DNA from 3 places in the Actinorectispora metalli genome. Region 3 is predicted to be linked to each of the others. Evidence: riboswitches for the same ligand, from Rfam matches in the RefSeq annotation. Region 3 holds a riboswitch; each other region holds the start of a gene.
The links. A riboswitch is a leader RNA that binds a small molecule or an ion and turns the genes downstream of it on or off. The one in region 3 is predicted to bind S-adenosylmethionine.

Region 1: another riboswitch for S-adenosylmethionine. It lies ahead of ACU6XJ_RS06905 (methionine ABC transporter ATP-binding protein); the one in region 3 lies ahead of thrC (threonine synthase).
Region 2: another riboswitch for S-adenosylmethionine. It lies ahead of ACU6XJ_RS20640 (aminotransferase class V-fold PLP-dependent enzyme); the one in region 3 lies ahead of thrC (threonine synthase).

The regions. Positions count from the first base shown of each region.
Region 1 is NZ_JBREYE010000001.1:1,517,878-1,520,137, forward strand. It holds gene ACU6XJ_RS06905 (methionine ABC transporter ATP-binding protein) at 124-1,122, opposite strand; SAM riboswitch class I at 1,274-1,361, opposite strand; gene ACU6XJ_RS06910 (helix-turn-helix transcriptional regulator) at 1,453-2,260, opposite strand, start outside.
Region 2 is NZ_JBREYE010000002.1:70,650-72,909, reverse strand. It holds gene ACU6XJ_RS20640 (aminotransferase class V-fold PLP-dependent enzyme) at 1-973, opposite strand, end outside; SAM riboswitch class IV at 1,004-1,119, opposite strand; gene ACU6XJ_RS20635 (M23 family metallopeptidase) at 1,276-1,968, opposite strand; gene ACU6XJ_RS20630 (potassium/proton antiporter) at 2,103-2,260, opposite strand, start outside.
Region 3 is NZ_JBREYE010000001.1:812,061-814,320, forward strand. It holds gene holA (DNA polymerase III subunit delta) at 1-972, opposite strand, end outside; SAM riboswitch class I at 1,081-1,211, shown strand; gene thrC (threonine synthase) at 1,223-2,260, shown strand, end outside.

The DNA of each region.
Region 1 (2,260 bases), 710 kb from region 3:
CCGCAGGCCAACAGTTCCGATGGGCACCGCCGTGAGGGTGGAGGTCTCGGAGGCCGCTGCCGCCTTCGCGGCGTGTGTCGGCGCTTTGGACACCCTCGCCGGCCTCGGCACGATGGTCGGCCGTCATGCCACCCTCCCCGCGGGAATCTCGGAAACGGTCGCGCCCTGCGCGGCCAGCCAGGTCAACACCTCGTCGGCGCGTTCACCGTCCACCCCGATGCGGAACCGGGCGACCGGGGTGTCCGCGATCCGGGTCAGCCCGCCGCCCAACAGCGACAATTGCGCGTCGTGCCTGCTCGCCGCGGTGGGGAGCACACTGCCCACCGCCGCGAAGCCGACCAGCACCACCTCGGCCAGCCGCTGGTGTCGCGGCGTCTGCCCACCCGCGGTGGTCTCGGGCAGCAGGGCGTCGCCGACGCGGCTGCCGGGTGTGGACACCACGTCCAGCAGTGGCCCCTGTTCGACGATGCGACCGTCGTCCAGCACCGCGATGTCGTCGGCGATGCGGCGGACCACGTCCATGTCGTGGGTGACGATCAGGACCGTCACGCCCAGTTCGGTGCGCACCTGGTCGAACAGCTCCAGCACGGAGGCCGTGGTGTCCGGGTCCAGCGCCGAGGTCGGCTCATCTGCCAGCAGCACGGAGGGGTTGGCGGCCAGCGCCCTGGCGACCGCGACGCGCTGACGTTGCCCGCCGGACAGCCGGTCGGGGTGACTGCCCGCCTTGTCGCCGATGCCGACGAGGTCCAGCAGTTCGGCGACGCGGTCGCGACGTTGTCCGCGCGGCAGGCCGGAGGCCTCCAACGGCAGCGCGACATTGCCCGCCGCGGTCCGCTGACGCAGCAGCGAGTCGCCCTGTGGAACGACGCCGATGCGCCTGCGCGCGGCGCGCAGGGCCTTGCCCTGCAGGGCGGCGAGGTCGAGGCCGTCCACGGTGATCGAGCCGGAATCGGCCCGCTCCAGCAGCGCGATGCAGCGGGCGAGGGTGGATTTGCCCGCGCCGCTGGGTCCGACGACGGCGCACACCCGACCGGCGGGGACGCTCAACGTGACATCGTCGAGTGCCGTCACCCGCCCGGCCGGGCCGGGATAGGACTTTCGCAGTTTTTCTACGGTGATCACGAATGCTCCACATGGGCAAGCCGGTTCCCCAGGGAAGCGGCGGGTGTCAAGAGCGCGTTCGGGCGGGGATCGTCAGCGTCGACAGGCACCGGTCGACGCGGTGTGCCTGGCCGCCATCGCGACCTGCGACATCCGCGGGGAGAACACGACTCCTCCATCGTTCCTGGCGTTAGCACCTGCCCGGTGGGTGGTTGCTGCGGCGTCACAGAGCCAGGTCTCTCGGCCGCTCGGGATGGACTGAAGACCAGTACACGTCAGTGAGCCGAACAAAGGCAACTTGATATGCCCTTTACGCCGCCGATCGTTCGGCAAATCACAGCAAATTGACTCTCAAATCGCCCGAAAGTTCTGCCGGTAAAGATCACCGAGCCCGGTTACCGCGGCGATCATCCGTTCCCGCAGCCGCGCGGGCGCCAACACTTCGGCGTCCGGTCCGAGCCGCAGCAGCTCCTTCTCGGCGTGCTCCACCGACTCGATCGGGATCGTCACCCGCGTCCAGCCGTCCCGGTCCGGCACCGCCGTCTCCGCCGCGGCCCGGACCACGGCGGGGCCGAGCAGGAACAGAAAGCCCATGCCGCGTTCGGTCAGCAACACGACGGCCTGGTCTGTGAACAGTGCGGCTTCAAACCGCCGCGACCACTCCGACCAGAACCCCGCGAGGTCGAACCCGGTGGGCCGATCGAACCGCTCGCCGTGGTGGAGGTCGAAGATCCGCGCGACGCGGTAGGTGCGGATGTGCTCCCCGCCCCGCGCGACCAGGTACCAGCGGCCTGCCTTGAGCACCACGCCCAGCGGCTCCAACTCCCGCTCGACCGGCGGTGACCGGTCCCACCGCTGATAGCGCACGATGATCCGCCGCTGGTGCCAGACCGCGTCGGCGACCTGTTCCAGGCACGGCGTCCGCTCCGCGTCCCGACCCCAGGCCTGCGCGTCCAGGTGGAACCGCTGGCTGACGGTGGCATCGCGCAGTTCGGCGGGCAGCGCCGCGAGCAGCTTGAGCTGCGCGACCGCCAGCACCGAACCGAGCCCCAGCTGGGCGGCGGCCCCGGGCATCCCAGCGAACTGCAAGCTGCGGGCCTCGTCCGCGCTCAGCCCGGTGAGCCTGGTGCGGTACCCGTCCAGCAACTGGTAGCCGCCC
Region 2 (2,260 bases), on a different contig from region 3:
GGATGGTCGCCAGCCCGGCGCGCAGGCGCTGCACCAACGCCCGCTCGTGGGCGCCGATGGCGTCCCAGCTTGAGAGCACCCGGCAGGCGGTGGCGAGCGCGTGCACGCCCACGACGTTCGGGGAGCCGCCCTCGTGCCGCTCCGCGCCGGGCTGCCAGGACACGGTGAGCGATTCGCCGAGTTCCCCGACGCGGCGGGACGCGCCGCCGCCCGCCAGGTAAGGCGCGGCGGCGCGCAGCCAGTCGGCGCGGCCGACCAGGGCGCCCGCGCCGAACGGCGCGTACAGCTTGTGCCCGGACAGCACCACGTAGTCCACGCCGAGCGCGGCGATGTCGATCGGCCCGTGCGGGGCGAGTTGCGCGGCGTCGAGCACGGTCCTGGCGCCGTGGCGGCGTGCGACGGCGGCGAGTTCGGCGACCGGCAGCAGTTCGCCGGTGACGTTGGAAGCGGCGGTGAGCACGACGAGCCGCGGGCCGACGGGGGCCTCGCACAGGGCGGCGTCGAGCGCGCTCACCGCCGCGGGCGGGGTGGTCGGGGTGCGCAGGCGACGCACCCACGGGCCGCGCCACGGCAGCAGCGCGGCGTGGTGGTCGGTGTCGAAGTGGATCACGGCGGTACCCTTGGGCACGGCCCTGGCCAGCAGGTTCAGCGAATCGGTCGTGTTGCGGGTGAAGACCACCGCGTCCGAGGCGTGGGCGCCGGTGAAGGACCGGAGCACCCCGCGGGCCTGTTCGTAAACCCTGGTGCAGACCTGGGAGGCGAAGCCCGCCCCGCGGTGCACGCTGGCGTACCAGTCGAGCAGTTCGTCCACGGCGTCCTTGACCGGACGCAGACAGGGAGTGCTGGCGGCGTGGTCGAGGTTGGCGTAGCCGATCTGGCCGCCGGTGACCAGCGGCACCCGCAGGTCGGCGCCGACCACCTGGGGCAGCCGGGTCGCCTGGGCGGGGATGGAGTCGACGAGGGCGAATGACACAGGGCGCTCCTGTGATTCCGGGACCTCAGGGGTCCGCGCTTGCCCGTCGCGCTGCTGCGACGGACCAGGTCTTCACCCGGGGCACCCCACCGCGGAAGGAGGGTTGCCGGCCAGCAAACCGGGGTTTGGCACTGGCACTCATGACCTTGCGTGGCAGACGTTAGCCGAGCGCCGCCACGGCGCGGAAGTGATTTCCGCTCACGTCACACACTCGGCGCCATGACATGTCCGGATAACGACAGGCCCCCGCCTGGTGGGGCGGGGGCCTGTCGTGGACTGCGCGGCAGGTTCGCGCGCGGCCTTCAGGAGGTGAAGCGGCCGGGCAGGCTCACGTGTTCGCCGTCGGAGACGTTCTGCAGGCTGCCGGAGTACTGGTTGTCGCCCGCGCGGACCCGCCAGTCGCCGACGACCTGGTTGTCCAGGTCGACGCCCGCGAACTCGCCCATGGCCTCCAGCGCCTCGAAGGACTTGCCTGACCAGTCGCGCTCGGCCGCGGAGACGCCGCCGAGTTGCCAGAGGGTGAAGTGCACGTGGGCGCCGGAGGAGCTTCCGCCGCAGGGCAGTGCGTTGCCGGTGCGGCCCAGCGCGGTTCCGGTGTCGACCTGTTGGCCGTCCTGCACCTGGATGCCCTCCAGGTGGTAGTAGCCGGTGCGCCAGCCGTCGGCGTGGTCGACGGTCACCCACGGCCCGCCATCGCACTGCTGGAGCCGGACGGTGCCGGGCGCGGCGGCCCTGGCCACGCCGTCGGACGGGGAGAAGTCGATGGCGTTCTTGACGCCGGAGGAGCCGTTGTTGGAGTGCACCCCGGCGGAGTAGACCCGCTGGCCGTCGGTGAAGGGCAGGGCCAGTGTCGGCGCGGCCGTGGTCCTGGTGGCGGCTTGGCCGCCGCCGGCGGCGCCCGCGGCGCCCGCACTCTGGAGCACGGCGACCGGGGTGCTCACGACCAGACCGAGGCTCAGCAGCACACCGGCCGCTGTTCTGACTCTGCGCAACATGCGCGCTCCCTTACAGGGGAAGGAGCTGGCGCAGAGGAGCCAAAACGGCCGACTCACGCCACCTGACGCCACGCAAAGTAACCGCTATCCGCCGAATGGGGCAATAGCTGAGCTAAATTTGTTCGTAACCTTCGCTACGGCTTGCCCACTTCGCCCCTCCACCGTGCGTACCGGCCCGCGCGGTCGACGGCCCGCAGCCGCCGTTCGGCAGCCTCTCGCACCTGCTGGGTGGCGACCACCAGCAGCTCGTCGTGCTCCTGCAACCGGGTGTTGTCCGCCGGGGTGAAGCCGT
Region 3 (2,260 bases):
GTTGCGAGCATCGGCGATCTGAAACACGGCGCGTTCCAGCGCGTAGTCGGCATTCGCGGCGACGCCCTTGACATCGGCGTTGAGCGCCGCGACGACCTGCATGGCTGCGGCGATGCCCGTCGGCGACCAACCACGTGACTGACCCTGCGCCTTCTTGATCTTCCAGGGCGGCATGCCGAGTTCACTGGACAGCCGGTAGGGGTCCGCGCGGCCAACCGCCGACACCCGCCCGATCGTGCGGACCGCATCGGCCAGCGCGTCAGCGATGAGCACATGCGGCACGCCGGACTGCAGCGCCCAGCGCAACGCCTCCAGTGCGGCAACCCGGTCGCCGGTGACGGCCTTCTCCGCCACGACGAAACCGGTAACCTCGGCCCGGCCGCGGTGGTAGCGGCGCACCGCGGCCTCATCCACCTTTCCGCCGGTGTCGGCGACCAGCTGGGACGCGGCGGAGGCCAACTCACGCAGGTCCGATCCGATGGATTCGATCAACGCGCCGACCGCGGCCGGTTCGACCTTGCCTCCCGCGCGCCGCACCTCGTTGCGGACGAAGTTCTCCCGATCCGACTGCTTGGTGACCTTCGGGCACTCGGTGACCTCGGCTCCCGCCTTGCGCAACACGCCCGGCAGATCCTTGGCCGCCTTGGAGCGTCCGCCCCCGGAGTGCACCACGACCAGCACGACCCCGTCGGCCGGGTTCTTGCTGTAGGCCAGCACCGCCTCTGCCAGCTCCTTGCCGATCTCGTGAGCGCCGTCCAACACGATCACCCTGCCCTCGGCGAACAGCGAGGGACTCAACAACTCGGCCAGCTCCGCAGGGGTGATGTCACTCACCTTCACCCGGCGCAACTCGGCCGCGGAATCAATCACCCGGGCGGTGCCGAGCGCGTCCGCGATCACGCGCTCCACCAGCAGCTCTTCCTCGCCGACAATGAGCTGGAGCTGACTCTGACGCACGGTTGGAGCGGTCACGCCGGACATCCTTTCACGTCGCGGGTCGGATCCCGTGGAAGCCGATGCGACTGTTGGCGGTGGCCATCCATATGGGTGTGCCGTAGCGTGAACGCCACAACCGAATATTGCTCATCCAGAGGGGTAGAGGGATCGGCCCTACGACACCCCGGCAACCGGCGCTGACGAATCCGTGTTTCTCACGCGAGGCCCAGCGATCACGGTGCCAAATCCGGCCCGCCGCGCGGGAAAGATGAGGAGAGACCTCGCGATGACGACTGTCCTAGAGACCCACTCGACCTTCGACCTCGGTCCGGCCCGTGCCCTGTCCTGTCGGGAGTGCGGTCACGAGATTCCCCTTGCCGCCGAGTTCGCGTGCTCGGAGTGCTTCGGTCCCCTCGAGGTGGCCTACGACTTCGGCAAGATCAGCCGCGAGGACATCGAGGCCGGTCCGCGGTCCATCTGGCGCTACCGCGGCCTGCTGCCCGTACCGTCCGATGTGGACTCCCACCCCAACACCCAGCCCGGCCTGACCCGCCTGGTGAAAGCCGACCGTTTGGCGCAGACACTGGGCGTGAAGAACCTGTGGGTCAAGGACGACACCGGCAACCCGACGCACTCGTTCAAGGACAGGGTGGTCGCGGTGGCTCTCGGCGCCGCCCGCCAACTCGGGTTCCGGGTGCTCGCGTGTCCCTCGACCGGCAACCTGGCCAACGCGGTCGCGGCGGCCGCCGCCCGCGCGGGTTGGGAGTCGGTCGTGCTGATCCCGTCCTCTCTGGAGCGGGCGAAGGTGCTCACCACCGCCGTGTACGACGGCGCGCTGCTCGCGGTGGACGGCAACTACGACGACGTGAACCGCCTCGCCACCGAACTCGCGGCGGAACACGAAGACTGGGCGTTCGTCAACGTCAACGTCCGCCCGTACTATGCGGAAGGCTCCAAGACACTGGGCTACGAGGTCGCCGAGCAACTCGGCTGGCGGCTGCCCGACCAGGTCGTGATCCCCATTGCCTCGGGCTCGCAGCTGACCAAGGTGGACAAGGCCTTCCGCGAGTTCACCCAGCTCGGCTTGGTCGACGAGCGGGCGTACAAGGTCTACGGCGCCCAGGCGACCGGCTGCTCCCCGGTGTCGGCGGCGTTCAAGTCAGGCCAGGACGTGGTGCAGCCGGTGCGGCCGGACACCATCGCACGCTCGCTGGCGATCGGCGCCCCCGCCGACGGCCCCTACGTGCTGGATGCCGTGCGTCGCACCGGCGGCGCCATCGAGGACGTCTCCGACGAGGAGGTCATCGAGGGCATCCGTCTGCTG